Regions from separate parts of the Shinella sp. 838 genome, predicted to be linked through region 1. Evidence: riboswitches for the same ligand, from Rfam matches in the RefSeq annotation. Region 1 holds a riboswitch; the other holds the start of a gene.

Region 1 (14,923 bases):
CGAGCAGGCGGCAATCGACCGCGCCAAGCAGCTCTTCGGCTGCGCCTATGCCAACGTCCAGCCCCATTCGGGCACGCAGGCCAACCTCGCCGTCTTCTTCCTGCTGCTGAAGCCGGGCGACAAGGTTCTTTCGCTCGATCTCGCCGCCGGCGGCCACCTCTCGCACGGCATGAAGGGCAACCTGTCGGGCCGCTGGTTCGAATCGCACAACTACAATGTGGACCCGGAAACCGAGGTCATCGACTATGACGCGCTGGAGCGTATCGCCGAAGAGGTTCGCCCGACGCTGCTCATCACCGGCGGTTCGGCCTATCCGCGCGAACTCGACTTCGAACGCATGGGCAGGATCGCCAAGAAAGTCGGCGCATGGTTCCTGGTCGACATGGCGCATATTGCCGGCCTCGTCGCGGGCGGCGCCCACCCCTCGCCGTTCCCGCATGCCGATATCGTCACCTGCACCACGACCAAGACGCTGCGCGGGCCCCGCGGCGGCCTGATCCTCACCAACAACGAGGCCTGGTTCAAGAAGCTGCAAGCCGCCGTGTTCCCGGGCGTCCAGGGCTCGCTGCACAGCAACGTGCTCGCCGCCAAGGCCGTCTGCCTCGGCGAAGCGCTGCAGGACGACTTCAAGGTCTACGCCGCGCAGGTCAAGGCCAATGCCCGCGCGCTTGCCGAGACCCTGATCGACCGCGGCGTGCGCATCGTCTCCGGCGGCACGGACACCCACATCGTGCTGGTCGACCTCTCGAGCAAGGGCCTGATCGGCAAGCAAGCGGAAGACCTTCTGTCGCGTGCCAACATCACCGCCAACAAGAACCCGATCCCGGGCGACAGCCCGCGCCCGCCGGAATGGGTCGGCATGCGGCTCGGCGTCTCCGCCGCCACCACCCGCGGCATGAAGGAAGAGGAGTTCCGCACGCTCGGCACCATCATCGCCGACCTCATCGAGGCGGAAGCTGCCGGCACGGCGGACGAGGTTGTTGACGGCGCCAAGGCCAAGGTGGCCAGACTGACGGCGGCCTTCCCGGTCTACGCACACTAAGCGCACGAAATCCGAACCGAAAAGGGCCGCGCTACGCGCGGCTCTCCTTCCGGCCCGCGGCCGGGCCTTGGGGATGCGAAAGGGAGCGTCATGGGAATGGATAGAGTTGCCGGCGGGGCGATCATCGACGGCAGGATGTTCGCGGCCGGCCTGCTGGACGATGTTGCGGCGAAAGTTGCCCGGCTGAAGACTGCCACCGGCGCCGTGCCGGGGCTCGCCGTGGTGCTCGTCGGCAGCGATCCCGCCAGCGCCGTCTATGTCGGCTCGAAACATCGCCAAACGGCCGCCGCCGGCATGAATTCGTTCAAGCACGAACTTCCGGCCGACACGACGCAGGACGAACTGATGGCGCTCATCGGCCGGCTCAACGTCGATCCTGCCGTGCACGGCATCCTCGTCCAGCTACCCCTGCCCGCTCATCTCGACGCCAACGCCATTATCCAGGGCATCAACCCTGACAAGGATGTCGACGGCTTCCACGTTTCCAATGCAGGGCGCCTTTCCACGGGCCAGTCGGCGCTGGTGCCCTGCACTCCGCTCGGCTGCCTCATGCTGCTGAAAGATCGGCTCGGCGGCGACCTTTCCGGCCTGCATGCCGTGGTGGTCGGCAAATCGAACATCGTCGGCAAGCCGATGGCGCAGCTGCTGCTTTCGGAAAACTGCACGGTGACGATCGCCCATTCGCGCACGCGCAACACCCCGGAGCTCTGCCGCGCCGCGGATATTCTCGTCGTCGCAGCCGGGCGGCCGGGCCTCGTGCGCGGCGACTGGATCAAGCCGGGCGCCACCGTCATCGACGTCGGCATCAACCGGGTGGAGATCGACGGCAAGTCGCGCATCGTCGGCGACGTCGCCTTCGAGGAGGCCCGCCGTGCCGCCGGCGCGATCACGCCCGTTCCGGGCGGCGTCGGACCCATGACCATCGCCTGCCTGCTTTCCAACACGCTCACGGCCTTCAGCCGCCAGCACTCCGTCGCCATCGACTGATCGACCCGAAAGGATCGCCAATGTCCGCTCTTTCCAACCGCTATGCCCTGCGCGTCGCCTGCCCCTCGATCCGCGGCGTGACCGCGGCCATCGCGACCTACCTCTCTGCCAACGGCTGCAACATCTCCGACAGCGCCCAGTTCGACGACAAGAGCACCGGCCGCTACTTCATGCGCGTCAGCTTCCAGTCCGAGGATGGCCGCACGCTTGAAGACCTGCGCAAGGGCTTTGCCGAGATCGCCGCAACCTATCAGGCGGATGCCGAATTCTTCGACGAGACGACCAAGCGCAAGGTCGTCCTAATGGTCTCGCGCTTCGGCCATTGCCTCAACGACCTACTCTACCGCTGGCGCATCGGCGCCCTGCCGATCGATATCGTCGGTGTCATCTCCAACCATTTCGATTACCAGAAGGTGGTCGTGAACCATGATATTCCCTTCCACCACATCAAGGTGACGAGGGAGAACAAACCGGAGGCCGAGGCCGAGCAGATGCGCGTCGTCGAGGAGACGGGCGCCGAGCTCATCGTGCTCGCCCGCTATATGCAGGTGCTCTCGGACGAGATGTGCCGGACCATGTCGGGCCGGATCATCAACATCCACCACTCCTTCCTCCCGTCCTTCAAGGGCGCCAACCCTTACAAACAGGCCTTCGAGCGCGGCGTGAAGCTGATCGGCGCGACCTCGCACTACGTGACCGCCGACCTTGACGAAGGCCCGATCATCGAGCAGGACACGGTGCGCGTGACGCATGCCCAGAGCGCCGAAGACTATGTCAGCCTCGGCCGCGACGTGGAGAGCCAGGTGCTCGCCCGCGCCATCCACGCCCATATCCACGGTCGCGTCTTCCTCAACGGCAACCGGACCATCGTCTTCCCGCCCTCGCCGGGCTCCTATGCCTCCGAGCGCATGGGATAGGGTCCACCACTGCGGCCCATGAAAGACATCGCCGCCGGCGCACGCCTTGCCAGGCCGTTGTCGCCGCGGCTATCGCAACGCCCCGAAGACCGGCAAGCCAATGGCGCGGCGCGCGCCTTCCCCGACGCAGGATCAAGACATGGCCATCCACCTCCCCGACAATCCCGCCCGTTCCGATGTGCTGGCGGGACGCCCGACGCTCTGGACGAACCCGCACTACACCGAAAACGCAATCGCGGATGCGACGCTTCCCGTGCAGCCATCGGATGTGGACGAGGCGCAGGAAAACTGGCGGCGGCTGGCGCCGCTACTGGAAACCTGCTTTCCCGACCTGAAGGCAACGCGGGGCGAAATCCGCTCCGATCTCGTGCCGCTGGAGGCCATGCGCAAGGCGCTGGACTATGACGACGCGCAATTCGGCACCCTTCTCGTCAAGGCGGACAGCGCCCTTCCCGTCGCCGGGTCGATCAAGGCGCGCGGCGGCGTCTACGAGGTCTTCCTGTTTGCCGAACTATTGGCCCGGCGCGAGGGTCTGCTGATGGCGGATGAAGACATCCGGCGCCTTGCCGCGCCGGACGCGAAAGCCTTCTTTTCCCGCTACACCATCGCCGTCGGCAGCACCGGCAATCTCGGGCTCAGCGTGGGCGTCGCGGCCCGCGCCCTCGGCTTCAGGGCGACGGTGCACATGTCCGCCGATGCCAAGGCCTGGAAGGTGGAACGGCTGACGCGGCTCGGCGTCGAGGTTGTCCGGCACGATGCCGACTATACGACCGCGGTGGAAAATGCCCGTATCGCCGCCGAGATTGACCCGACGATCTATTTCGTCGACGACGAGCAATCCCGGCACCTTTTCCTCGGCTACAGCGTCGCCGCGCTGGAACTCGCCGAACAGCTTCAGGCCCGCGGCATCGTCGTCGATGCCGACCATCCGCTGTTCCTCTACCTGCCCTGCGGCATCGGCGGCGCACCGGGCGGCGTCGCCTATGGTGCAAAGAAGGTCTTCGGGGACAATGTGCACTGCTTCTTCGTGGAGCCGGTTCAGTCGCCCTGTGCGCTGGTCCATCTCATGAGCGGTTCCGAAGATCTCGTCTCGGTCTACGACGTCGGCCTGACCAACAGAACGGAAGCGGACGGCATGGCCGTCGCCCGCATGTCGGCCTTCGTCGCCACCGTCATGCGCCGCATGCTGGCCGGCATCTTCACCGTCGACGACGCATCCCTCTTCCGCTGGCTCCTCAGCGCCCACCAAAACCAGAACCTGCGCCTCGAACCCTCCGCCGCCGCCGGCTTTGCCGGCCCGGATTTCATCGTGAAACATCCGGCGGGCAAGGACTTCTGCGCATATCAGCGGATCGGCGACCATCTAACCGGGGCCACCCACATCATCTGGACCACGGGCGGCGCCTTCGTGCCGGAGGAGCAGTTCCAGACCTTCCTGCACACCGCGAACGACACCGCCGCAACGGATTGACGGAACTGCCACGCCCATGCCGCCGAACTCACGCACAGCGGCATGGTCCTTGACCGGATCGTTATGCGGCGACGGCAGGCATGTTGCCGTCACGGGCGGCGACATGGGCGATGAGGTCCTCGATGCTGATCAACGGCAGCTGGTGGATGGCCGCGAAATCGATCAGTTCGGGCAGACGGGCCATCGTGCCATCATCGTTGGCGACCTCGCAGATCACGCCCGACGGGCTCCTGCCGGCAAGGCGCGCGAGATCGACCGCAGCTTCCGTGTGGCCCGGACGGCCGCGCACCCCACGCGGATGCGCGCGCAGGGGAAAGATGTGGCCCGGGCGGGCGAAGTCTTCCGGCCGGCTCGCGGGGTCCATGAGCGCCTTGACGGTTGCCGCGCGATCGGCGGCCGAAATTCCGGTCGTCGTGGCGGGAAGGTAATCGACGGAGACGGTGAAGGCCGTATGAAGATACTCCGTGTTCTGCGGAACCATCAGCGGGATGTCGAGCGCATCGAGCCGCTCGCCTTCCATCGCCACGCAGATCAGGCCGCGGGCGTGTTTCATCATGAAGGCGATCGCTTCCGGGGTCACCGCATCCGCGGCCACGATGATATCGCCTTCGTTTTCCCGGTTTTCGTCATCCACGACGACAATCATGCCGCCGCGCGCAAAGGCCGCGATTGCGTCTTCAATTTTCGAGAGTGCCATTTCATTGCCTTTCAAGGGTTGCCGATGCCGGCGTTTCAATCCCTTGGGCGAACAGGCCCGCGACCGCCCGGGTGAAGGACGGTTCCGCAGACATGTCCTCTTCCATCCGGACTGTGACCGTCGGCTCCGGCATCGCACCGGATCTGCTGACCTTCCGCGTCAACGGAAGCGCTCGCGGGCTCCCGGATCGCTCCGGATACCGCCGGTGGGGAGTTTCACCCCGCCCTGAGAACAGGCGTAAATAGGGAATTCTGGTGGAGGAATGCAAGGGCCGGCATCGCCGGCCGCGCAGAATTCCCGACGGCTACCAGCAGCAGAAGCCGCCGTCGACGAGGAGATCGACGCCGGTGACGAAGCTCGCGGCCTCCGAGAGGAGGAAGACGGCCGGGCCGACCATCTCGTCGACAGCTGCCATGCGCTGCATCGGCGTCTGTTCCTCGAAGAGTTTCGTCTGGTGCACCATTTCCGGCCGGGTGTTCATCGGCGTCGCGGTGTAGCCCGGGCTGATCGTGTTGACGCGGATGCCGCGGCCGACCCATTCCATCGCCATCGACTTGGTCATGTGGATGACGCCGGCCTTGGAGGCATTGTAGTGGCACTGGCTGAGGCCGCGGTTGACGATGACACCGGACATCGAGGCGATATTGACGATCGCGCCGCGGCCGGTCTTCAACATGGCACGGGCTTCGGCCTGGCAGGAGAGGAAAACGCCCTTCAGGTTGATGTCCATCATCGTCTGGAACTGGTCTTCCGCCATCTCCTCCGCCGGATTGGCGTTGGCGATGCCGGCCGCATTGACGGCGAGCGTCAGGGAGCCGAGTTCCGCTTCGGTGCGGGCGACCGCCTCGGCGAGCGCCGCGCCGCTGGTGACATCGGCGGCGATCTGGATGCTGCGGCGTCCGGCCCGGGCGATGAAGTCGGCCGTCCGGGCGAGGCCGTCGTCGGTGCGCCGGTCGAGCAGCGCGACATCGGCGCCGCACTGGGCGAGGCCGATGGCGATGCGCTGGCCGATGCCGCTGCCGGCGCCGGTCACGAAGGCGACATTGCTGGAGAGATCGAACAGTTTCGGCGCGTTGAGCGTGATGTCAGACATGAATGCTTCCTTGTTCAAATCGTTGCCAGTTCCATGACCGAGACGTCGTTCGCGTCCTCGCGGTTCAGGATGCCGGCCTGCTTGCCCTGGGCCATGACCATGATGCGGCTGGACACGCCGAGCACCTCTTCGAGGTCGGAACTGACCACGATGACGGCGACGCCCTCCCGCGCAAGGTCCATGATGAGATCGTAGATCGACGAGCGGGCGCCGACGTCGATGCCGCGCGTCGGTTCGTCCAGCACCACCACCTGCGGCTTGCGCGCCAGCCATTTGGCCAGCACCACCTTCTGCTGGTTGCCGCCGGAGAGTTCACCGGCATTCTGTCCGCCGCGGCCCTTCACGCCGAATTTCTTGATGTAATCCTCGGCGAATTCGCGAATGCGGCGGGTGGAGAGCCAGCCGCTGCGCGCGATCTCGCCGAGGTTGGCATAGCCGATATTTTCCGCGATCGAATGGTCGAGCACCACGCCCTGCAGCTTGCGATCCTCCGGCACGAGGACGATGCCGTTGCGGATCGCATCGATCGGCGAGCGCGGCGTCACCGGCTTGCCATGCAAAAACACGTCGCCGGCAGAAATCGGATCGGCGCCGGTGATGGCACGCACAAGCTCGGTGCGGCCGGCGCCCATCAGCCCGGCAATGCCGAAAACCTCGCCCCTGCGGACGGCGAAACTGATGTCGCGAAAGGCTTTGGTCGGTGAGGAGAGGCTGCGCACCTCCAGCGCCACCTCCTCCGTTGACACGGGGAGCGCGGGGAACATGCGCTCCAGCGAGCGGCCGACCATGGCCTCGACGATCGTGCGGATCGGCACGTCGCCGCTGTCGAACTCCTGCACCTTGGCGCCGTCGCGCATGACGACGATGCGATCGGTGATCTGGCGGATCTCCTCCAGCCGGTGCGAGATGTAGATGATGCCGACGCCTTCGGATTTCAGCCGCTCGATCTGCCGGAAGAGGGCCTGCGTCTCCTCGCCGCCGAGCGCCGCGGTCGGCTCGTCGAGGATGAGCAGGCGCGCATTGAGCGTCAGCGCCTTGGCGATTTCGATGAGTTGCTGTTTTCCGGTCGAAAGCCCTTCGACGAGGCGATCAGGCGAAACGTCGAGGCCAAGGCGCTGGAGGCCGGCGCGCGCCTTGTCCTCCATCGTCTTGCGGTCGAGCCGGCCGGATGTCATGGGATAGCGGCCGACGAAGACGTTCTCGGCAATGGACAGCTTCGGCAGCAGCTTCAGTTCCTGGTGGATCATGCCGACCCCCTCGTCCATGGCGGCGCGGGGATTTTCGGGGGCATAGGGCTTGTCGAGCCAGGTCATCTCCCCGGCGGAGGGCTGTACGGTACCGGAAATGATGTTCGACAGGGTCGATTTCCCGGCACCGTTCTCGCCGAGCAGCGCCACGACCTCTCCCGGATGGATGTCGAGATCGACACCGTGAAGAACCTTGATCGGACCGTAGGATTTCTGAATCCCGCGGAGCGACAGGATGGGAGAGCGGGTCGTCATGGCGCTGCTGCCTTTGCGGTTACGGGTGGCTCTTGACGAATTCCGGCGCATTCTCGCAGGTCGTCAGCACGGCATTCGGCGTCTGGCGCTCCTCGACCTTCTGGCCTGCGGCGACGGCGAGCGCGGATTCGACAGCGAGAACGCCCATCTTCTGCGTGCTCTGCGTCGCAGTGGCTATGAACGGGCCCTTGCACTTGGCGAGGTATTCGAGGGCCGAGACGTCGCCGTCATAGCCGCCGATGATCACCTTGTCCGAGAGGTTGGCGACGTCGACCGCCTTGGCGGCACCCATGGCGAGACCGTCGGCCTGGCCGAAGATGATCGTGATGTCCGGGTTGGCCTGCAGCATGTTCTGCGCGATCGTGAAACCTTCGTCGGCCGACCACATGTTGCTCCACTGCTGGTCGATCAACTCTACACCCTTGGCCTCATCGATAGCGCGCTTGCAGCCGGTGAAGCGGTCGACTTCCGGTGTCGTGCCCTTCTGGCCGTGAATGATCGCCATCTTACCCGCGCCACCGGCCTTGCCGATGATGTACTTGCAGACTTCATAGGCGGATTCGACGCTCTCGCCGGCGATGAACGTATCACCCGGCGCGCCCTCGGGCGTACGGTCGACGTTGATGACGGGAATGCCGGCCTCGCGGGCAAGGCGGGTCGGCACGGCGGCGGCGGCAGCGCCCGCCGGAATGTAGATGAAGGCGTTGATGTCCTGCGTCATCAGGTCCTGCACCTGGCTGACCTGGGTGTTGGTGTCGTTCTTGGCATCGACCACGACGACTTCGATACCCTTTTCCTTGGCATGTTTCTCGACGCCGAGCTTGATCTGGTTGAAGAAGTCGGCCTGCAGGTTCGGCACGGCAAGGCCGATCTTCTTGACCTCGGCGGCGGTTGCGGGAAGTGCGAGCACGGACACGGCGCTCGCCGCGATCAGCATTTTGGACAGTTTCATGGTTTCTCCTCCGGGTTGCCCGGCAGCCCCCGCCCCTGCAGGAAGCCGCCTTCCTTTTGCCGGCCCGCACCATTGCGGGCCGTTTTCGCCTCCCCGCCGGCAGCGGGGGTGAACGGTCCTACTTGCGCTTGCGGTAGGTCTCGGCCGTCACGGCGAGCACGATGACGGCGCCGATGATGACCTGCTGCATGAAGGGCGAGACGCTGAGCAGGTTGAGACCGTTGCGCAGCACGCCGATGATGAGGACGCCGATGATGGTGCCGCCGATGCCGCCCGTGCCGCCCGAAAGCGAAGTGCCGCCGATGACGACCGCCGCGATGGCGTCGAGTTCATAGGAGACGCCCGAGGACGGCTGCACGGAGTCGAGCCGGGCGGCGAGCACCATGCCCGAGAGGCCGGCAAGGAAGCTGCAAACGACATAGACGAGCACGGTGGCGCGCTGGACATTGATGCCGGCAAGACGCGCGACTTCGGCATTGCCGCCGATGGCGTAGAGCACGCGCCCGCCATGGCGGTAGCGCTGGTAGAGAAGGCCGACGATGAAGACGACGATCATCACGGCGACGGTGAGCGTCAGGAAGCCGCCGAAGCGCACGATGGCCATCATGTTGAACCAGGCCGGAAAGCCGATGATCTGCTGGCCGTCGGTGATCATGTTGGCAAGGCCGCGGGTGATCGACATCATGGCGAGCGTCGCGATGAAGGCCGGCACGTTGAAGCGCGTGATCAGAAGCCCGGCGATCAGGCCGTTCAAGGCGGCCGCCGCCAGCGCCAGCGGAATGGCAAGCCCCATCGGCACGCCGGCGACGACGTTGAGATAACCCAGCACCATCATGGCGAGCGCCATGACCGAGCCGACCGCAAGGTCGATGCCACCGATCAGGATGACCATCGTCATGCCGACGGCCATGACGCCGAGCACCGTGATCTGGTCCAGCACATTAAGGAAGTTGCGTACCGACAGGAACTTGTCCGTCGCAAAGGTGAGAAAGAGGCACAGCACGATGAGGCCGATCAGCGGCCCCGTGGCGCCGCGCAGCGACGGCAGCATCACGCCTGCGAAGCCCTGTCTTTCCTTCACATCCGCCACCATGAGCACTCCTCCCGGCCGTTCTCGGTCTTGCGTTTTCTCTATCGCATAAATATTCATTAGTGTGTGTAAATTCGTATCGCATCCCGTTGGAGTGTGTCAAGGCGCCCTTCCCGAATTTTTTAGAACTCACTGATGGAATTTCTGCTTGACTTGCGTATCACTCGTGCAAATATATCTATTAATGTATATTTATTCATCATGAGGATTTCATGCATCCGAACGATCTTGACCGTATCGCTCGCCAGATCCGCCTTCGCGATCTGCAAGCGGTGTTTGAAGCAGGCGCAGGCCATATCGGTGGGGAAATGTCCGCCATCGACATCCTGACGGCGCTTTATTTTCGCATCCTCAACGTTTCGCCGGACGAGCCGAAGCGGCCGGATCGCGACCGGTTCGTGCTGTCGAAGGGACATGTGGCCCTGGCGCTTTACGTCACGCTCGCCAAGCGCGGTTTCATCCCCGAAGAGGAAGTCGCGACCTTCCTGAAGCCGCATTCGCGACTCAACGGCCACCCGAACTGCAACAAGGTGCCGGGCGTCGAGACCAATACCGGCCCGCTCGGCCATGGCCTGCCGGTCGCGGTGGGCATGGCGAAGGCCGCCAAGCTGACCGGCGCGACCTACCGCATCTATGTGCTGACCGGGGACGGCGAGATGCAGGAAGGTTCCAACTGGGAGGCGATCGCCTCGGCCGCGCAGTTCGGCCTCGACAACCTGACGCTGATCATCGACCACAACCGCTTCCAGCAGGGTGCTTCGCTTGAGGACACCAACAATCTCGCCCCCTTCCCCGCCAAGCTCGAAGCCTTCGGCTGGGATGTCACCGAGATCAATGGCAATGCCATGGACGAAATCGTTCCGGCGCTGGAAAAACGAGGGGCTCGCCCGCATTGCATCGTCGCCCACACAAACAAGGGCCACGGCATTTCCTTCATGCAGGACAAGGTCGACTGGCACCACAAGGTGCCCAATGCCGAACAATACGAAATTGCCGTGGCTGAGCTTTCGGAGGCCCTTTGATGAACGCCGTAACCCCTTCCGTTAAGCTTCACGATTGCCGCGACGCCTTCGTCGCGGTGCTGGAGCGCCTCGGCGCCGACAATCCCAAGGTCGTGGCCGTCTGCAACGATTCCGTCGGCTCTTCCAAGCTCGGCGGCTTCAAGGCCAAGTGGCCCGAACGCCTCGTCAATGTCGGCATCGCCGAGCAGAACCTTGTCGGCGTCGGCGCAGGCCTTGCCAATGGCGGTCTGCTGCCCTTTGTCTGCGCCGCCGCCTGCTTCCTCACCGGCCGCTCGCTGGAGCAGATCAAGGCCGACATCGCCTATTCCAACGCCAATGTGAAGCTCGTCGGCATTTCCTCCGGCATGGCCTATGGCGAGCTCGGCCCGACGCACCATTCGATCGAGGATTTCGCCTGGACGCGCGTCCTGCCGAACCTGCCGGTCATCGCGCCTTGCGATTCCATCGAGACCGCCGCCGCCGTGGAATGGGCCGCGAAATATGACGGCCCCGTCTTTCTGCGCCTCTCGCGCGTCGGCGTACCGGACCTGCTGCCGGCCGGCCACACCTTCGCGCTCGGTAAGGCCAACCTGCTGCGCAACGGCGATGCCGTCACCCTCATTGCCAATGGCACGCTGACCCATCGCATGGTAAAGGCCGCCGCCATCCTCGCCGAACAGGGCATCGAGGCGCGTGTCCTCAACATGGCGACCGTCCGGCCGATCGACGTCGAGGCCGTGGTCGCCGCGGCGCACGAGACCGGCGCCATCCTGACGGCGGAGGAGCACTCGACCTTCGGCGGCCTCGGCTCCGCCATCGCCGAAGTCGTCGTGGCGGAAGCGCCCGTACCGATGAAGATCCTCGGCGTGCCCGGCATTTTCGCACCCACCGGCTCCGCCGAGTTCCTGCTCGACGAGTTCGGCATGTCGCCCGCCGCCATCGCCGAGGCGGCCGTCGCCCTGATTGCGCGAAAAGCTTCCCACGCGTGATCCCGCGCGGTTAGATTTCGCGCCGGGCGCGGCAAGACCTCCCTTTCGCCGCGCCCCCTCCAATTCCGCTCACCGGAGCCACCATGACGACCGCCATCCTCGCCATCGACCAGGGCACCACGAATTCGAAAGCCGTGCTTGTCTCCACGGACGGCGGGATCCTTGCCCGCGGCGCCTCCCCTGTCGGCATCGAGCATCCGCAGCCGGGCTGGGTTGAACAAAGCCCGCTACGTCTCTGGGCCTCCGTGCAGGAGGCGATCGCTGCGTGCCTTGCCGCCGGCCCCAGCGTCGAGATTATCGGCATCGCCATCTCCAACCAGCGCGAATCCGTCACCATCTGGGATGCCGAGACCGGCGAACCGCTCGGACCCGTCGTGAGCTGGCAATGCCGCCGCAGCGCGCCGGCCTGCGCCGAGCTGATCGCGGCGGGCCATGCGCCGCGTGTTGCTGCGCTGACCGGCCTTCCCATCGATCCGATGTTCCCCGGCCCCAAGATGAAGTGGCTGCTCGACCGCGTACCCGCCGGGCGCGCCGTCCGGCTCGGCACGATCGACGCCTGGCTCATCCATTGTTTTTCCGACGGTGCGGTCCATGCCTGCGATGCCGCCAACGCCGCGCGCAGCCAGCTCTACGACCTCAACCGGCAGGAATGGAGCGATGAACTCTGCGCCCTGTTCGGTGTCGATAAGACGGCCCTGCCCGAGGTGCGCGACAGCGCCTCGCGCTTCGGTGTGACAAAGAACGTGCCGGGCCTTGCCGACGGCATCCCGATCGCCTCGGCCATCGGCGACAGCCATGCCGCCCTCTTCGGCCACGGTGCCTTCAATCCCGGCGACGGAAAGGTGACCTTCGGCACCGGCTCTTCGATCATGACCACCCTGCCCCGCTTCATTGCGCCGCAGCAGGGCATCACCACGACAATCGCCTGGTCGATCGGCGGCCGGCCGACCTATGCCTTCGAGGGCAATATCCTGGTCTCGGCCGCCTCGCTGCCCTGGATGGCCGAGATGCTGGGCCTGCCGGGCGTGCAGGCGCTGACCGAGCTTGCCGCGTCAGCCGAACCCGGCGGCCCCGGCTTCGTGCCCGCCTTCGTCGGCCTTGGCGCACCCTATTGGCACGCCAATGCGCGGGCGCTCTTCTCCGGCATCACCTTCAACACCAGCCGCGCCCAGATGGCCCGCGCGGTGACGGACAGTATCGCCTTCCAGGTGCACGACGTCTTCAAGGCGATGTCGGCGCAATCGCCGGCGCCACTCGGCCGCCTCTATGCCGATGGCGGCCCGAGCCAGAACACGTTTCTCATGCAGTGCGTTGCCGACACGCTCGACCACGCCGTCATCCAGTGCGATGCGCCCGAGGCCTCCGCGCTCGGCGCGGCCTATCTCGCCGGCCTCTCGCTCGGCGTCTGGCCGGATCTTGCCGCCATCGCCGCCCTGCCGCGCGCCGCCAACCCCATCGCGCCGCGTCTTTCCGACGCCACACAGCGACTTGTGGTTTGGCAGGACGCAATCTGCCGCTCGACCCTAACGTGTCCATCGACTATGAGTGAATAAAAATTCACTCATGGAGACCCCTATGGGAAGGCTGAACGAGTTGCGCCTGATCGCCCGCGTCGCCCAGATGTATCATCTGGAAGGCAAGCGGCAGGCTGACATTGCCGAGATCATGCACATGTCGCAGGCGACCGTCTCACGCATGCTGAAACGCGCCGAGCAGGAAGATATCGTGCGCACGACGGTCATCCCGCCCGCCGGCACATTCGCGGAGCTGGAGACCGCATTGCGCGATCGCTACGGCCTGACCGAAGCCATCGTCATCGACTGTTCGGAAGACCGCGACGGCGCGATCATGGCCCGGATCGGTGAGGCCGCTGCCCACTTCCTTGAAGTGACACTACAACAGGACGAGGTCGTCGGCGTCTCGAGCTGGAGCCAGACCATCTTGCGCATGGTGGACAACATCCACCCGCTGAAGAGCGCCAAAGCTAAGTACATCGTGCAGATCCTCGGCGGTATGGGCGATGCCTCGGTGCAGATGCATGCAACACAGCTCACCGCGCGCCTTGCCAAACTCACTGGCGGCGAGCCGCGGCTCCTGCTCGTCCAGGGCATCACGTCCTCGCGCGAGGCGAAACTCGTGATGCTCGCGGACCCGGCCGTGCGCGAGACCATGGACCTCTTCGGTCGCCTCAGCCTCGCCATCGTCGGCATCGGTGCGGTCGAGCCTTCGGAAATGCTGGCTCGTTCGGGCAACACCTTTTCCCGCCAGGAAATGGCGATGCTGCACGAGGCCGGCGCGGTCGGCGAGATTTCCTATCGCTTCTACGACCGGCAGGGAAAACCGGTCGAAACGCCACTTAACGACCGCGTCATCGGCGTTTCGCTGGAAGAGCTGCGCAAGACCAACCGCGTCATGGCGCTCGCCGGCGGAGAATCGAAAACCGAGGCCATCGCTGGCGCCCTGAAGTTGGGCGTCATCGACGTGCTCGTCACCGACAAGTTCACTGCGGCCCGGCTCACGGCCTGATCCATCCCCGGACCAGACCACGGCCTGCCGCGCATTATGGAGAAAAGACCATGAGACGTTTTGCAGGCCAGACGGTGTTCGTCACTGGAGGCAACAAGGGCATCGGCCGCGGTATCGCCAAGCGCTTTGCCGAAGAGGGCGCGAAAGTCGCCATCGCGGCGATCGAGAAGGATACCGTCGCTGCCGCCGAAGCGCTGGCCGCAGAAACCGGGGCGGAGGTGATCGGCCTTCCACTCGACGTGACCGATGCCAAGGCGGTGCAGGCGGCCTATGGCGAGGCCGAAGCGAAGCTCGGCGCGATCTCCGTCTCCGTGCAGAATGCCGGCGTCATCACCATCGCCAAGGTGGAAAACCTCACCGAGCGCGAATGGGACCTCAATCTCGACGTCAACACCAAGGGCGTGTTCCTGTGCTGCCAGGAGGCGATCCGCCGCTTCCGGGCCAGCGGCACCAGGGGCCGCCTGATCAATACCGCTTCCGGCCAGGCCCGCCAGGGCTTCATCTACACGCCGCACTATGCCGCCTCGAAATTCGGCGTCGTCGGCCTGACACAGAGCCTTGCCAAGGAACTGGCGCGGGAAGGCATCACCGCCAACGCCATCTGCCCCGGCATCATCCACACCGAGATGTGGGACTATAACGACCGCGTCTGGGGT
Region 2 (14,923 bases), on a different contig from region 1:
ATCGATGCCATCGTCAGGACGACGGGCGGTTCGATCCTTTCCGAAGGGGTGATCACGGACAAATCGGTGGTCTACACCAAGGAAGCCTTCGACATCGGCACGGTGACGATCGGCAAGGGCGACAGCGCCTCGGTGCTGCATGTGATGAACGAGTATATGGCGGTGGAATCGGCCGGGGGAAAACGCCTCGCCACCTTCCCTGACGTCATCACCACGCTTTCGCCGGAGGGCGAACCGCTCAGCGTCGGACAGCTCGATGTCGGCATGAGGGTTTTTGTGCTGCATGTGCCGAAAACCATCATCCCGCTCGCCTCCAGCGTGCTCGATCCGACCGTCTATCCCTCCGTCGAGAAGGCGATGGGGATCGATCTTGTGAGCTATGCGCTTGGCGGCTGACTCGAACTGCCCCTCACCCTAACCCTCTCCCCGCAGGCGTGGAGAGGGGACGTGCCATACGAGGTGTCGGGTTCAGGGGAAAACGGTGCAGCATATCCCTTCGCCCCGCTTGCGGGGAGAAGGTGCCGGCAGGCGGATGAGGGGCAGTGCCCCATGAACGAGTAGGAGACACCCATGCCCAAACCCAATCCGCGCCATCCGAACTACCCGATCCCCGGCGGCGACGTGTTGCGCGCCAAGGGCTGGCGGCAGGAGGGGTTGCTGCGGCTCCTCGAAAACGTGCTGTCGGTCGGCGAGGATCCGGACAATCTCATCGTCTATGCCGCGCTCGGCAAGGCGGCGCGCAACTGGGCGGCGCACCGGGCGATCGTCAAGGCGCTGACGGAGATGAATGAGGACCAGACGCTGGTCATCCAGTCCGGCAAGCCGGTCGGGCTCTTGAAGACCCATGCGAAGGCGCCGCTTGTCATCATGGCGAACTGCAACATCGTCGGGCAATGGGCGAAGGCTGAGGTGTTCTATGAGCTTCAGCGCAAGGGGCTGATCTGCTGGGGTGGCCTGACGGCCGGGGCCTGGCAGTATATCGGCAGCCAGGGCGTCATCCAGGGCACCTATGAAATCTTCATGCGCATCGCGGAAAAGCGCTTTGGCGGCAGCCTCGCCGGCCGCTTCATCCTCACCGCCGGCCTCGGCGGCATGGGCGGCGCGCAGCCGCTTGCCGGCCGCATGGCGGGCGCGGCCATCCTCTGCGTCGATATCGATCCGGCGCGCGCGGCGGCGCGCAAGGCCGTCGGTTATCTCGAACATGTCGCGCCGGATCTCGATACGGCGCTTGCGATGATCGATGAGGCGGTCCGCGAGAAGCGGGCGACCTCGATCGGCCTCGTCGGCAATGCGGCGGAGATTTATCCTGACATCGCGCGGCGCGGCATCGTGCCCGACATCGTCACAGACCAGACCTCGGCGCACGATCTCGTCTACGGCTATGTGCCGAAGGGCATGAGCCTCCACCAGGTCAAGGGGCTGCGCGACGACGGGCAGGGGCAGTTGATGGCGGCAAGCCGCGCCTCGATCGTCGAGCATGTCTCGGCCATGCTGGAGTTCCAGAAAAGCGGCTCTGAAGTGTTCGATAACGGCAACCTCATCCGCACGCAGGCGCGGGAGGGGGGCGTCGCCAATGCCTTCGACATTCCGATTTTCACGGAAGCCTATCTTCGGCCGCTCTTCGCGCGGGCCATCGGCCCGTTCCGCTGGATGGCGCTATCAGGCGAGGAGAGCGATATCGCGCGGATCGACGATCTCGTGCTGAAAATGTTCCCGGACAACCGGATCGTCACCAACTGGATCCGGCTGGCGCGCGAGAACGTGCCGTTCGAGGGCCTGCCGGCGCGCATCGCCTGGCTCGGCCATGGCGAGCGCACGGAACTGGCGCTGGCGGTCAACCGGCTGGTGGCGGCGGGCGAATTGAAGGGACCGGTCGCCTTTTCGCGCGACCACCTCGATGCCGGGGCCATGGCGCATCCGAACATCATGACCGAACGCATGAAGGACGGCTCGGACGCCATCGCCGACTGGCCGCTGCTCGATGCCATGCTGCTCTCCTCCTCCATGGCTGACCTCGTCGTCATCCACTCGGGCGGCGGCGGGTATGCGGGCTACATGACGAGCTGCGGCGTGACGCTGGTCGCCGATGGCACGGCTGACGGCGCGGAGCGGCTGGAGCATGCCTTGACGAACGACACATCGCTGGGTGTCATCCGCTATGCCGATGCCGGCTATGACGAGTCGCTTGACGAGATCGAAAAGAAGGGCATCGGCTATGTGACGGTGGGGTAATGTCGGCGAGGGGCGATGCTGTTCAAGGCGGGCGTGCTGAAGAAGATCGGCAGGGGTGAGGTGACGCTCGCCTTTCGCCGCTGGTCGAAACCGACCGTAAAGGCTGGCGGTTCGCTGCGCACTGCCGCGGGTGTGCTTGCCATCGAGGGCGTCGAGGCCGTCGATATCGACACCGTCTCGGACGCGGATGTGCAGGCGGCGGGCTACGCTTCACGTGCCGAACTGCTCCGGGACCTCCGGCCGGAGGGTGTGCTCTACCGGATCGCCTTCCGTGTCGCGGGTGCGGACCCGCGAAAGGGCCTGCGTGAAAATGAGACGCTCGATGCGGCCGACTTCGCGACGCTGAACGCCCGGCTCGATGCGTTCGACCGTGCCGCGCCGTGGACGCGCACCGTGCTTGCCATGATCGCGGAAGAGGACGGGCGCACCGCCGCTGCCATGGCGGAACGGCTCGGCATGGAGAAGCTGGCGCTCAAGCGAAAGATCCGGCAGCTCAAGGAACTCGGGCTGACGGAAAGCCTTGCCGTCGGGTACCGGCTTTCGCCGCGCGGACACGCTTTTGTGAACGCAAACCGGCGTCAAGCGTAAGACGGGCGGGCTAATTGCCTGAAATGTCACGGTCGCCGTAAACCTTGCATTTAACATTTCGCGGTAATCTTCCGTTAGTAATTCCGTCCGTGTGTCGAAAGGGCGGGGCTTCGGTTTGTTTAGCGTGCGAGTGCCTATGCGTCTTTCGGTCCTTACAACGGTCCTCCTTGCCTGTGCCGCCATGACGGGGTGTGCGTCGAGTTCCAACCCCGTGTCGGCGCTTGCCATCAAGCCATCCGCGGAGACGACAGCCTCTGTTTCGAAGGCGAGCGGCCCCGTGCCCGAAGTCGCTGTCGGCGAAAGCAAGGTGACGGCTGACGGGGCGGATATGCTCGCCTGGGCCGGTCCGGTTCCGGGAACCCGCGTCTTCGAAAGCGTGACCAACCAGTCGGCCATTCCCGCCGAGCGGCCGGCGGAGGCCGTGACCGCGGAAGAGCCGTCGGAGGGCGTTTCGAAAAAACGCTCGCGCGTCTACGGCCAGCAGTTCCGCGATGCCCATCCGATCAATTTCGGCAAGCGCGCGCCAAGAAATTACCAGGTGCACGGCGTCGACGTGTCGCGCTGGCAGGGCGATATCGACTGGGTGAAGCTGCGCACGCAGGGCGCCAACTTCGCCTTCATCAAGGCGACGGACGGCGGCGATCACCTCGACCCGATGTTCCAGAAGAACTGGCGCAAGGCCAAGGAGGCCGGCATCAAGCGCGGCGCCTATCACTTCTTCTACTGGTGCCGCGTCGCAAGCTCGCAGGCCGAATGGTTCATCCGCAACGTGCCGAAGGATCCGGACGCGCTGCCGCCGGTCATCGACGCCGAATACAACGGCGAATCGAGCTGCAAGAAGCGTCTCACGCGGGCGCAATATGTCGAGAAGATCCGGGTCTTCTCGGAAATGCTGGAGCGCCATTACGGCAAGCGGCCGATCATTTACACGGCGCCGGATTTCTATGAGGACAACCTCTCCGGCGAGCTGACGAACCATCCGTTCTGGCTGCGTTCGGTCGCCGCCCACCCGTCGAAGCGCTATCCGAACCGCCGCTGGGTGTTCTGGCAGTATTCCGGTTCGGGCTTGTCGCATGGCGTCACCGGCAAGATCGACCTCAACGTCTTCTACGGCAGCGTGAACGACTGGCACAACTGGCTTTCCGGCCAGCGGTCGGCAAGCCGCGACTGATCCTTCTCGATGGCGAGGGGGGCGGCGATCTAGAGCGTTTCCTGTGAACCTGTGTCCGCCGGAAATGCTCTATCTCTTTGTTTTTCCGCATTGTCCGATGCCGAAGCGATCTCGCTTCGGCTGGAGATGCTCTATCTCTGCTTCTGCGGATAGATCGTCTCGCCGCGCGCCAGCATCTCCACGAAGGTCTCGATCTTCCGCTTGCGGCCGGCCTCGGTCTTCATGGTGTGGACGCGGAAGGCGAGCGCGAAGCGGTTCTGCTCCGTCAGTCTGCCGAGCATCGCCTTTGCCGCCGGTTCGGCGTCGATCGCCGCCTGCAGGTCCGGCGGGATCTTCATGTCCTTGCCGCTGCCATAGGCCTTGTCCCAACGGCCATCCGCCTTTGCGGCCTCGACCTGTTTCAGGCCGTGTTCCGTCATGCGCCCGTCCTCGATCAGCCGGCTGACGGTCTCCACATTCTTCTTGCTCCACACGCTCTTCCTGCCGCGCGGGCAGTAGCGCTGGAAGAAGCTCTTCTCGTCTTGGCTTTTGCGGATGCCGTCGATCCAACCCCAGCAGAGCACCACCTCGATCGCCTGTTCGGGGTTGATGGAGGCAAGACCGGAGGCGCGCTTGTGGATCCTGATCCAGATTTCCGGCGCTGTGGCGTGGTTTTCCGCCAGCCAGCGGTAGAAATCCTCCTGTCCGGGAAACTCGCGGACATGGGCGGGATTGATTTCCACAGGCGCCATCGTGTTTCCCCCGTTTTCCGGCGAGCGTGTCCTTCATGCACTGGCCGTGCAGCCGGGCAGGGACTAATGCCGAAGAAGTGATCCTGATGTTTCTTGCCAGCCCACCTGCGGTTTGGCTAGCCATCTGATAAACCTCCCCCTTCTTCCCAAGGAGATCGTAAAGAGAATGCCTACGGTGTGCACATTGTCGCGCAGAGCCTTTTTCCTGGGCGCCGCCGCGACGCTTGCGGGATGCGCAACCACGGAAACGTCGGTCAAGAACGCCCCGATTCCGCAGAAGGTCAGCTATCCGATCGTGCCGGCGACCAACGACGAACTGGCGGCCCGCTATGCCGCCGTCGAGGATGGCGGCCATCTCATTCCCGCCATTCCCTATACGGAAATCGATCCGAAGTACTACCGCCAGCGCGTGAAGGACCCGACCGGCGAGGCGCCGGGCACCGTGGTCGTCGATACGCCCGGCCGCTTCCTCTATGTGGTGGAGCAGGGCGGCACGGCGATGCGCTACGGCGTCGGCATCGGCCGCGAGGGCTTCGCGTGGCAGGGCGAGGGCATCATCCACTGGCGCCAGCCCTGGCCGCGCTGGAAGGTGCCGGCGGACATGATCGCCCGCACGCCGAGCCTTGCCAAATATTCCGTCGAGAACGGCGGCATGGAGCCGGGCATCAAGAACCCGCTCGGCGCACGGGCGCTCTACATCTTCCAGAACGGCAAGGACACGCTCTACCGCCTGCACGGCTCGCCGGACTGGAAGTCGATCGGCAAGGCGACGTCGTCGGGCTGCGTCAGGCTGATCAACCAGGATGTGCTCGACCTCTACAAGCGCGTGCCCTATCACGCGCGCATCGTCGTGTATCAGGGTCCGATGAGCGCAGCCGTCGGGGTATAAGGGGCTCCACCGTTTTCGCTGGAATGCCCTAGGTCACGGTCTCGCCGCCGTCGACCACGAGAATCTGGCCGGTCATGTAGCTTGACCGGTCGGAGACGAGGAAGAGGATCGGTTCGGCGATCTCCTCCACATCGGCCCACCGGCCCATCGGCACTTTCTCCTTGATATAGCCTTCGATCGCTTCGCGCCCGCCCATCTGGCTGATGAAGGGGGCGTTGAAGGGCGTATCCACCCAGCCGGGGCAGAGCGCGTTGACGCGGATGCCGTGGCGGGCATAGTCGCCGGCCATCTGCTTGGTCATGGCGATGACGGCGTGTTTCGTCGTCGTATAGGCGATCATCTCGCGATCGTAGAGCACGCCCGAAGAGGACGCGGTGTTGAGGATGACGCCCTTTCCCTGCGCCTTCATGGCGGGCATGACGAGCCGGGCGGCCATCAGGTGGGCGCGCACATTGAGGTTCCAGGAGAGATCGAGCCCGTCGAGCGGCACGCTTTCGAGGTCGCCGGCGACCTGCGCGCCGGCATGGTTGTGCAGGATGTCGATGCGGCCGTGGCGCGACAGCACCGCGGCGACGGCCATCTTCAGTTCCACGTCGTCGGTGACATCGACGATGACGGCTTCAGCCTTGCCGCCGTCGGCGCGGATGAAGTCCACCGTCTCGGCGGCGCGGGTCTCGTTGAGATCGGCGACGCAGACGGTGGCGCCTTCGCGCGCCATGATGCGCGCGCCGGCCCGGCCGATGCCGGAGCCCGCTCCGGTGACGATGGCGACACGGTTCTTCAGGATCATCGGTCTCACTCCCCGGCAGGCGATTTTCTGGTTTTTTCCCGCATCAGAAGGCGGGCGATGAGGATCAGCATGAGCGAGGCGACGAGCACCATCGTCGCGATGGCGTTCACTTCGGGCGTCACGCCGCGGCGGATCGAGGCGAAGACGTAGATCGGCAGCGTCGTTTTCGAGCCCGCGACGAAGAAAGCCACGATAAAATCGTCGAAAGAGAAGGTGAAGGCGAGCAGGAACCCGGCGAGCACCGAGGGCAGGATCTGCGGCAGCACGATATCGCGGAAGGTGGTCAGCGGTGTCGCATAGAGATCGGCCGAAGCCTCGACGATGTCGCGCCCGAGCGTCGCGATACGGGCCTTCACGATCATGGTGACGAGCGCCATGGTGAAGAGGCCGTGCGCGGCGATGATCGAGCCGTAGCCGAGGCCGAGCTGCGGCGGCTTTTCGCCGGGCCAGATGGCGGCGATCGCCGGATTGATCGCGCCGAAGACGGCGACGAGGGCGACGAGGGTCGCGATGCCGATGACGACGCCCGGCACGACAATGGCGGCGGCGAGCAGGCCGTCGAAGACCGCGCGCGTCCGCGCGCCGAGCCGTTCGAGGCCGAGGGCGGCCATGGTGCCGAAGACGGCGGCGAGCGTGGCGCTGACGAGGGCGATGACCAGGCTGTTCTGCAGCGCCGTGATGAGGAATGGATTGGCGAGCGCCTTGCCGTACCATGCGACGGAGAAACCGGTGAACTCGCTCGCATTGCGGCCCGCATTGAAGGAGAACAGCACGACGAGCGCGATCGGCGCATAGAGGAAGAGATAGACGCAGGTGATCAGCGCGCGCATCAGACGAGATCCACCTGTCTTGTGCCTGATATCCGCCAGGCGATGCGCATGGCGACCATCAGCACCACGACGACGACGGCGACGAGGGTGACGGCAATAGCCGAGCCGAAGGGCCAGTTGCGCGATTGCAGGAAGAGATCGACCAGTGCATTGCCGATGAAGAAGACCTTGCCGCCGCCGAGGAGCTGCGGGATGAGATATTCGCCGAGCAAGAGGATGGTGACGAGCGCGACGCCCGTCATGACACCCGGCAGCGACAGCGGCAGGGTCACGGAGAAGAAGGTCGAGACGGGTTTCGCGCCGAGGTCGGCGGAGGCTTCGAGCAGGCGCCGGTCGAGTTTTTCCAGGCTGACATAGATCGGCATGATCATCAGCGGCAGGTAGCCATAGACGATGCCGAGCAGGACGGCGCCCGAGGTGTTGAGCAGGCGCACGTCTTCGATGCCGATCATGTCGAGCAGATTGGGAATGCCGCGCGAGCCGAGGATGTACATCCAGGCATAGGTGCGCACGAGAAGGCTCGTCCAGAACGGCACCACGACCAGCGAGACGAGCAGCAACCGGTGGCGCGGGCTCGCCTTGACGGCGAGGTAGTAGGCCGTCGGATAGGCGACGATGAGGCAGAGGAAGGCGCCGACGGGCGCCAGCAGGAGAGTGTTCCAGTAGGCGGCGGAACGGGCCGGCAGGTTGGCATACTGCGCGAAGGTGAACGCCGCCTGGTAGCCGCCCGCCGGTCCCCGCTCGCCGACGGAGAAGACCATCATGGCGATGAAGGGCAGCACGAGGAAGACGAACAGCCAGGCGGAAGCCGGCGCCAGCAGCGCCGCGGTCACCAGCCGTCTTTTCGTCGTCAACGTCAGGGGCATTGCGGTTGTCCTGTTGCGTATCGGTGGATTGCCCCTCATCCGGCTGCCGCCACCTTCTCCCCGCAAGCGGGGCGAAGGGGTATGCGGCGCCGTGTCGTTCCGTTCGAGAGGAAACAGCACGCAGCCACACATTTCCTTCTCCCCGCTTGCGGGGAGAAGGTGGCCGGCAGGCCGGATGAGGGACGAGACGGCTACGCCGACTTGAACCGTGCCATCAGCTCCGCCCGAGCCGGGTCCGTCAGCGTCACGGCGGCGCCGAATTCGAGCGGGGTCAGGGCGGCCTCGTCGGGATAGACGATCTTGTTGCCGGTGATTTCGGCCGGCAGCAGCGAAAGCACGCGGCTGTCCGTCGTCGGCGCACCGTTGGCGATGTGCTCCTTCACCGCGTTCTGCGGGTCCATCAGGAAGTTGAGCAGGGCATAGCCGGCCGGCTTGTTGGTGGCGCTCTTCGGCACCGCGTAGAAATCCGACCAGATCTCGCCGCCGTCGGAGCCGAGGACGAACCGGATTTCCGGAATGTCGCGGTTGAGCTGGGCACCGTCATTCGTCCAGCACATGGTCATCCAGGCATCGGAGGCGCGCATGGAGGGCTGATAGTCGCTGTTGATGGCGTAGAGGTGCGGCTTGACCTTGATCAGCAGCTCCTCCGCCTTGGCGAGTTCCTCGGGCTTGATCGAATTGAACGAGAAGCCGAGCGAGACGAGGGCGTTGCCGATCGTGGTGAGCTGGTAGTCGTGCACCATGGCGCGGCCGTCCGCCTCGGTCATGGCGACCTCGAAGAACTCCTTCCAGCTCGTCACCTTCGATTTCACCTTGTCGGAATTGACGGCGATGCCCGTCGTGCCCCAGTTCTTCGGCAGCGCATAGACCTTGCCGTCGACCGTGCCTTCGTTGGTGAAGCGGGTGTTCTGGGTCTTGGCGTCGAAATTCGGCACCTTGGCAAGGTCGAGCGGGTCGATCAGGCCGAGGCCGGCATAGGTGGAGATCGTGTAGTTGGTGGGCACGAAAAGATCCCAGCCGGTCCCGCCGGCCTGGAGTTTTGCCAGCATCTCCTCGTTGGAGCCGAAGACATTCACCTCGACGGCGACGCCCGTTGCGGCGGTGAAGGCCTCGAAGGTCGCCGGGTCATGGTAGTTCGGCCAGGTGGCCAGCGACATGGTGGAGCCGAGGTCCTCCTGCGCATGGGCCTCGGAGGTGAAGAGCTCGGGCTGGCGGGCCAGTACGGCGGCGGCAAGGCCAAGGCCGGTGACGGCAAGGAAGTGGCGGCGCGACACGGATCCGCGCTTCAGCCGCATGAACTCGTCCGTTAAATCCCGAGCACTGATCGGGGCATTCTCTCTGAACCATTTCGACATGATACTGTTCCCCTGTTGGGCCTGTTTCCCTCAGGCCGGAAAGATATGCGTCTGGCCGGGGTCGAAGCTTATGGCGACCCGTTCGCCCGGCGCGACGAGGTCGTTTTGTGATTGGCTGTGGCGTTCGGCGGTGACGAGCAGGTCGCCGAGCCCGTCGACGGCGACGGAGTACTCGGCTGCCGAACCAAGGAAGATGCGGTGCGTGACCGTGCCTTCCAGCGTGGTCGTGCCGGCCGCTCCGCGCGACAGGCGGATCGCCTCCGGGCGGAGCGCGACCGTAACCGCACCCGGCACGAGGTCGTCGCGTGCGGCGGGCAGCGCCGAGCCGTTGCCGAGACGCACGGTCCCGCCGGCCTCCAGCGTGCCGGAAAAGCGGTTCGTCTTGCCGACGAAGTCGGCGACGAAAAGATCGGCAGGCCGGTCGTAGACCTCCTGGGGCGTCGCGAGCTGACGGATGCGGCCGGCGCTCATCACACAGACGAGGTCGCTCATCGACAGCGCTTCCTCCTGGTCGTGCGTGACGAGCACGAAGGTGATGCCGAGATCGCGCTGCAACGTCTGCAACTCGATCTGCATGGCGGTGCGCAGCTTCTTGTCGAGTGCGGCGAGCGGCTCGTCGAGAAGGAGGACGGAGGGCTTGTTGACGAGCGCGCGGGCGAGCGCCACGCGCTGCTGCTGGCCGCCGGACATTTCATGGATGCGGCGCCTGGCAAAGCCGGTAAGGCGTACCATCTCCAGCGCCTCGCCGACACGGCGGGCGATCTCTGCCGCCGGTAGCCTCGGGCGCAGCTGTTTCAGCCCGTAGGCGACGTTCTTCTCCACGTCGAAATGCGGGAAGAGGGCATATTGCTGGAAAACCATGTTGACCGGGCGGCGATAGGCCGGAACGCCGTTGGCAATGCTGCCGGCGATCAGCACCTCGCCCTCGCTCGGCTGTTCGAAGCCGCCGATCATCCTGAGGCACGTGGTCTTGCCGCAGCCGGACGGGCCGAGAAGCGCGACGAAGGCGCCCTTCGGCACGGAGAGATTGATGTCGGAGACCGCGGTCACTGCGCCATAGCGCTTGGTCACCGAACGGAACTCGATGTCGTTCGTTGGGGCGGATGTCACGTCTGTTCCCTGCGGTTGTTGGTCTCTTGGCGATCTCTGTCGCCTTGGCCACCGTCGGGAGGAATGCTAGTCAGCGGCCGATGGGTGGTATATACCCCGAGAGAGGTATTTTATCCGTAAATCGGCTGTGGAAGGAGTATATCCAGCGACAGCCCATTTCGGTTGCCGCGGGAGGATCGGGGGAGCGGCGGCGTCATGCGGGTGGATTTCACGGCACTTTTTCACACGCTTGCGGACTGGACCGGTGCGCCGGAAAACGCCGACCGGCAGACCAGCGACCGGCAGACCGGCGAGACCCTGCTTGCGATGATGCGGGCCCTGGTGCGTTTCGACGACATCGTCATCTTCGCCTATCACGAGAAGGCGCGGCCGATCGATCTCTTCAGCACCTTCGATGCGGATGACCACCACGTCTTCGTAACGCTCTACCAGGCCGGACCCTACCTGCTCGATCCGTTCTACCGCACGACGCGGGCCGGTCGCGCCGGCATCTTCCGCATGCGGGAGCTGGCGCCGGACCGGTTCTTCTCGAGCGAGTATTTCCGCACCTATTATTCGCAGACGCGGCTTGCCGAAGAGCTCGGCTTCTTCGTTCCGGTGGAAAGCGGCGTGACCGTTGTGGTCTCGCTGATGCGGCGGGAGAAGACCGGTGTCTTTCCGGCGCAGGAATTTGCGCTGCTCAGCGATACCGAACCCTTCGTCGCCGCCCTCGTGCGGCGCGCCTGGAGCGGCCTTGGCGAGCGCTTTGCGGAAACGGGGCAGGGACGGGGCCGCCGGAGCGAACCCGTGAGCGCGGCCGACCGGGTGTGGCGCAAGCTGAACCTGACGGATCGCGAGGCCTCGATCATCGAACTCGTCCTGCAGGGGCACTCGTCGGAATCGATCGGCCTGAAGCTCGATATCTCCACCGGCACGGTGAAAGTCCATCGCCGCAACGTCTACCGCAAACTCGGCATCTCCTCGCAGATCCAGCTGCTGTCGATCTATCTGAAGAACCTTCAGGGGTAGACGGGGCGGCAGGCATGTCGACTGGAAAGAGCAGAGGCGGTTCTCCTCCCTCCGTCGTCCTCGGGCTTGACCTGGGGATCCATGCCGCGGGTGGGGCGTGGATTGCAGTTCGAACCCGACCATGACGAAGAGGTTAGGGAGAAGGGCGCAGGCGTGCGAAGGAAAACATAGCGACTGGCGTGACCGTGGCGCTTTCAGGGGGGCGACGGGCATGCAGGGCGTGATGGGGGTAGCCCACGCAAAAGGCCCGGCATGGCTGCCGGGCCCCGTCTAGTCTTTTCAACGGTTTGCGGGCCCGTCCTGACAGATCGATTCCGCGCCTTCAAACTTTGATTCAGGCGACCGTCGCCAGCGCCACCTGCGCCCGGGCATCGATGATCTGCCGGGCCGCGTTGGCGGCTTCCTTGCCCTTGATGACGAAATGGTCGCGGAAGAAGGCGATGTGGGCGTCCGATTCCTGGAAATTGTGCGGCGTCAGCACGGCCGAGAGCACCGGCACGTTGGTGTCGAGCCCGACGCGCACGATCGCGTCCACCACGGTGCCGGCGACGAAATCGTGGCGGTAGATGCCGCCATCGACGACGAGGGCGACGCCGAGAATGGCGGAGTAACGGCCCGTGCGGGCGAGAAGCTGGGCATGCAGCGGGATTTCGAGGGCGCCGGGCACGTCGATGATATCGACCTCTTCGGCGCGGCCGCCGAGCGCGGTCCATTCGGCGACGAAGGAATCGACCGCCTGATCGACGATGCCGGCGTGCCAGCGGGCACGGATGACGGCGATGCGGGCGGAGGGGGTGGCATTCACATTCATGTCTAGGCCTTTCAAGGGTTGAGCCATTTTGCAACGGTCCCCTTGGGCGAACACGCAGGACGCGGCCCACCAGTGACGGCGGGTTTCTCCTGCTTGCTCTCTTCCATCCGGACTGTGACCGTCGGCTCCGGCATCGCACCGGATCTGCTGACCCTTCCGTTTTGCGGAAGGCGCTTGCGGGCTCCGGGTTTTGACGCCCGATACCGCCGGTGGGGAGTTTCGCCCCGCCCTGAGAACGGGTGAAGACTAACCGGCGAGCGCCCGCAGATCAAATCCGCGGGCGACGCAAAAGGCGCAAATCACGACAGATTTTTCCAAAGCGTGGCCGAAGCTTGGAAAAGTGCTTCACGGCCGCGCCGGACTGCTCAGTCGCGGATGACCAGGAGATCGCCGGCCGTGAAGCGCAGCGTGACCGTGTCGCCGACGGTCGGCGGCACAAGGCCCGGGCTGTTGAACATGTCGAAGGAGATGACGCTGCCGCCGACCTTCATGCGGGTGCGGATGACCGAGCCGAGGAAGTTCGAGGAGACGACCTCGCCCGTCAGCGCCGTGTCGCCCTTCGCATCGGGCGCGATGGAGCCGGCTTCCGGGCGCAGTGCCAGCGAGACGGTGTCGCCGGCCTTCGCATTGCCGAGCGGCTCGCGCAGCGTCACGCCCTGATCGCCGATCGAGACGCGGTTGGCGGTGGGGTCGACGACTTTCGCCTCGATGAGGTTCAGCGTGCCGACAAAACTGGCGACGAAGCGGGTTGCCGGCCGGTTGTAGATATCGGCCGGTTTGCCGATCTGGTCCGCCTTGCCGGCATTCATCACGACGATGCGGTCGGAGATCGACAGGGCTTCTTCCTGGTCATGGGTGACGAAGACCGTGGTGATGCCGAGCTGCTGCTGGATCTGCCGGATTTCCTCGCGCAGCGACACGCGGATTTTGGCGTCGAGGGCGGAGAGCGGTTCGTCGAGCAGGAGAACCTGGGGCTTGGGCGCCAGCGCGCGGGCGAGCGCCACACGCTGCTGCTGGCCGCCGGACATCTGGTAGGGGTAGCGGTCGGCGAGATGGTCGAGCTTGATCAGCCCGAGCATTTCCTTGACGCGGGCGTCGATCTCCGCCTTGGGCCGGCCGGCGACCTTGAGGCCGAAGGCGACGTTTTCCGCGACGTTCATGTTCGGGAAGAGGGCGTAGGCCTGGAACACCATGCCGATGTTGCGCTGGTTGGGACGCAGGTTCACCTGGCTCTTGCCATCGATGGTGATCGCCCCGCCCGACGGCGTCTCGAAGCCGGCGATCATGCGCAGCACGGTGGTCTTGCCGCAGCCCGACGGGCCGAGGAACGAGACGAACTCGCCCTTTTCGATCGACATGTTGAAATCCTTGACGACCTGAACGGGGCCGAAGGACTTCTGGAGGCTGGTAAGAGTGAGAAAGCTCATGGAAAATCCTTAAGTCGCGCTCTGCGCGCCCTTCTGGAAACGGGAAACAAGCTGGATCAGGCCGAGGCAGCCCCAGGTCAGCGCGAAGGACATCACCGCAAGCGCCGCCGGCTCGTAGGCGCGATTGGCGCCGAGAAGCTGCATGTACGGGCCGAAAGCCGGGCGGTTGAGCAGGGCGGCCATGGTGAACTCGCCGATGACGATGGCGAAGGTCAGGAACGCGCCCGACAGCACGGCGACCAGAACGTTCGGCAGGATGATCTTGGCGAGGATCGTCGTCCAGCCGGCGCCGAGGCTCTGCGCGGCCTCCGTCAGCGTGGCGATGTCGATGGAGCGAAGGCCCGTATCGACGGAGCGATACATGTAGGGCAGCGCCAGCGTCGCATAGCCGAACATCAGGAGGATGTTCGTGCCGGTGATTGAACCCGTCAGCGGCAGCCAGCTCGAGGTGTTGTAGAGCCTGATATAGCCGAAGACGATGACGATGGCCGGGATGACCAGCGGCAAGAGCGTGATGAACTCGATATAGGGACGAAGGCCCGGCAGCTTCAGGCGCACCCAGTAGGCGGTCGGTACCACCAGCAGCACGCCGAAGACGATGGTCGCGAGCGCCATTAGGATCGAATAGGTGAAGGTCTCCTGGAAGCGCGGATCGCCGAGCACGACGGCATAGGCATCCAGCGAATAGACGCCGCGGCGCATCTTCAGCGAGAAGTTGGTCATGCCGAGGAGCGGCAGGATGAAATAGAGCAGCCCGAAGATGAGGGCGCCCCAGGCCCAGAACTTCTTCATTTCAGCCACCTTTCACTGCGGGCGCGCAGCCAGATGTAGATTGTGTTGGCGATGCCCGTCACGACGATCATGCCGAAGGCGAGGGCGTAACCGAGATGCGGGTTGCCGAGCACGTCGCCGCGGATCTGCGCGAAGAGCAGGATCGGCACGATGGAGAGCGAGGAGCCCGTGAGCGCGATGGCGGTGGCCACGGCCCCGAAGGCGTTGGCGAAGAGCAGCGCCAGCGTGCCGAGGAAGGAGGGCAGCAGGATCGGGAAGGCGACCATGCGCCAGTACTGCGCGTTCGTCGCGCCGAGGATCTGCGCCGCTTCCCGCCATTCACG

The links. Region 1 has a riboswitch for FMN ahead of ribB (3,4-dihydroxy-2-butanone-4-phosphate synthase). Riboswitches for the same ligand answer to the same signal wherever they lie in the genome.
Region 2: it holds a riboswitch for FMN, as region 1 does, so the genes downstream of both, P9A16_RS04460 (6,7-dimethyl-8-ribityllumazine synthase) here and ribB (3,4-dihydroxy-2-butanone-4-phosphate synthase) in region 1, are expected to answer to the same signal.

The regions. Positions count from the first base shown of each region.
Region 1 is NZ_JARSBQ010000010.1:36,058-50,980, forward strand. It holds gene glyA (serine hydroxymethyltransferase) at 1-1,042, shown strand, start outside; gene folD (bifunctional methylenetetrahydrofolate dehydrogenase/methenyltetrahydrofolate cyclohydrolase FolD) at 1,133-2,029, shown strand; gene purU (formyltetrahydrofolate deformylase) at 2,050-2,946, shown strand; gene P9A16_RS24600 (D-serine ammonia-lyase) at 3,086-4,417, shown strand; gene ribB (3,4-dihydroxy-2-butanone-4-phosphate synthase) at 4,479-5,114, opposite strand; FMN riboswitch at 5,205-5,351, opposite strand; gene P9A16_RS24610 (SDR family oxidoreductase) at 5,419-6,207, opposite strand; gene P9A16_RS24615 (sugar ABC transporter ATP-binding protein) at 6,222-7,709, opposite strand; gene P9A16_RS24620 (substrate-binding domain-containing protein) at 7,729-8,661, opposite strand; gene P9A16_RS24625 (ABC transporter permease) at 8,780-9,754, opposite strand; gene P9A16_RS24630 (transketolase) at 9,964-10,773, shown strand; gene P9A16_RS24635 (transketolase family protein) at 10,773-11,741, shown strand; gene P9A16_RS24640 (FGGY family carbohydrate kinase) at 11,825-13,294, shown strand; gene P9A16_RS24645 (sugar-binding transcriptional regulator) at 13,317-14,267, shown strand; gene P9A16_RS24650 (SDR family oxidoreductase) at 14,318-14,923, shown strand, end outside.
Region 2 is NZ_JARSBQ010000001.1:929,987-944,909, forward strand. It holds gene P9A16_RS04400 (DUF917 domain-containing protein) at 1-396, shown strand, start outside; gene P9A16_RS04405 (urocanate hydratase) at 571-2,232, shown strand; gene P9A16_RS04410 (hypothetical protein) at 2,248-2,820, shown strand; gene P9A16_RS04415 (glycoside hydrolase family 25 protein) at 2,957-3,991, shown strand; gene P9A16_RS04420 (YdeI/OmpD-associated family protein) at 4,123-4,722, opposite strand; gene P9A16_RS04425 (L,D-transpeptidase) at 4,889-5,611, shown strand; gene P9A16_RS04430 (SDR family NAD(P)-dependent oxidoreductase) at 5,640-6,401, opposite strand; gene P9A16_RS04435 (ABC transporter permease) at 6,407-7,231, opposite strand; gene P9A16_RS04440 (ABC transporter permease) at 7,231-8,097, opposite strand; gene P9A16_RS04445 (polyamine ABC transporter substrate-binding protein) at 8,289-9,452, opposite strand; gene P9A16_RS04450 (ABC transporter ATP-binding protein) at 9,483-10,562, opposite strand; gene P9A16_RS04455 (helix-turn-helix transcriptional regulator) at 10,758-11,570, shown strand; gene P9A16_RS04460 (6,7-dimethyl-8-ribityllumazine synthase) at 11,905-12,381, opposite strand; FMN riboswitch at 12,473-12,622, opposite strand; gene P9A16_RS04465 (ABC transporter ATP-binding protein) at 12,747-13,808, opposite strand; gene P9A16_RS04470 (ABC transporter permease) at 13,818-14,600, opposite strand; gene P9A16_RS04475 (ABC transporter permease) at 14,597-14,923, opposite strand, start outside.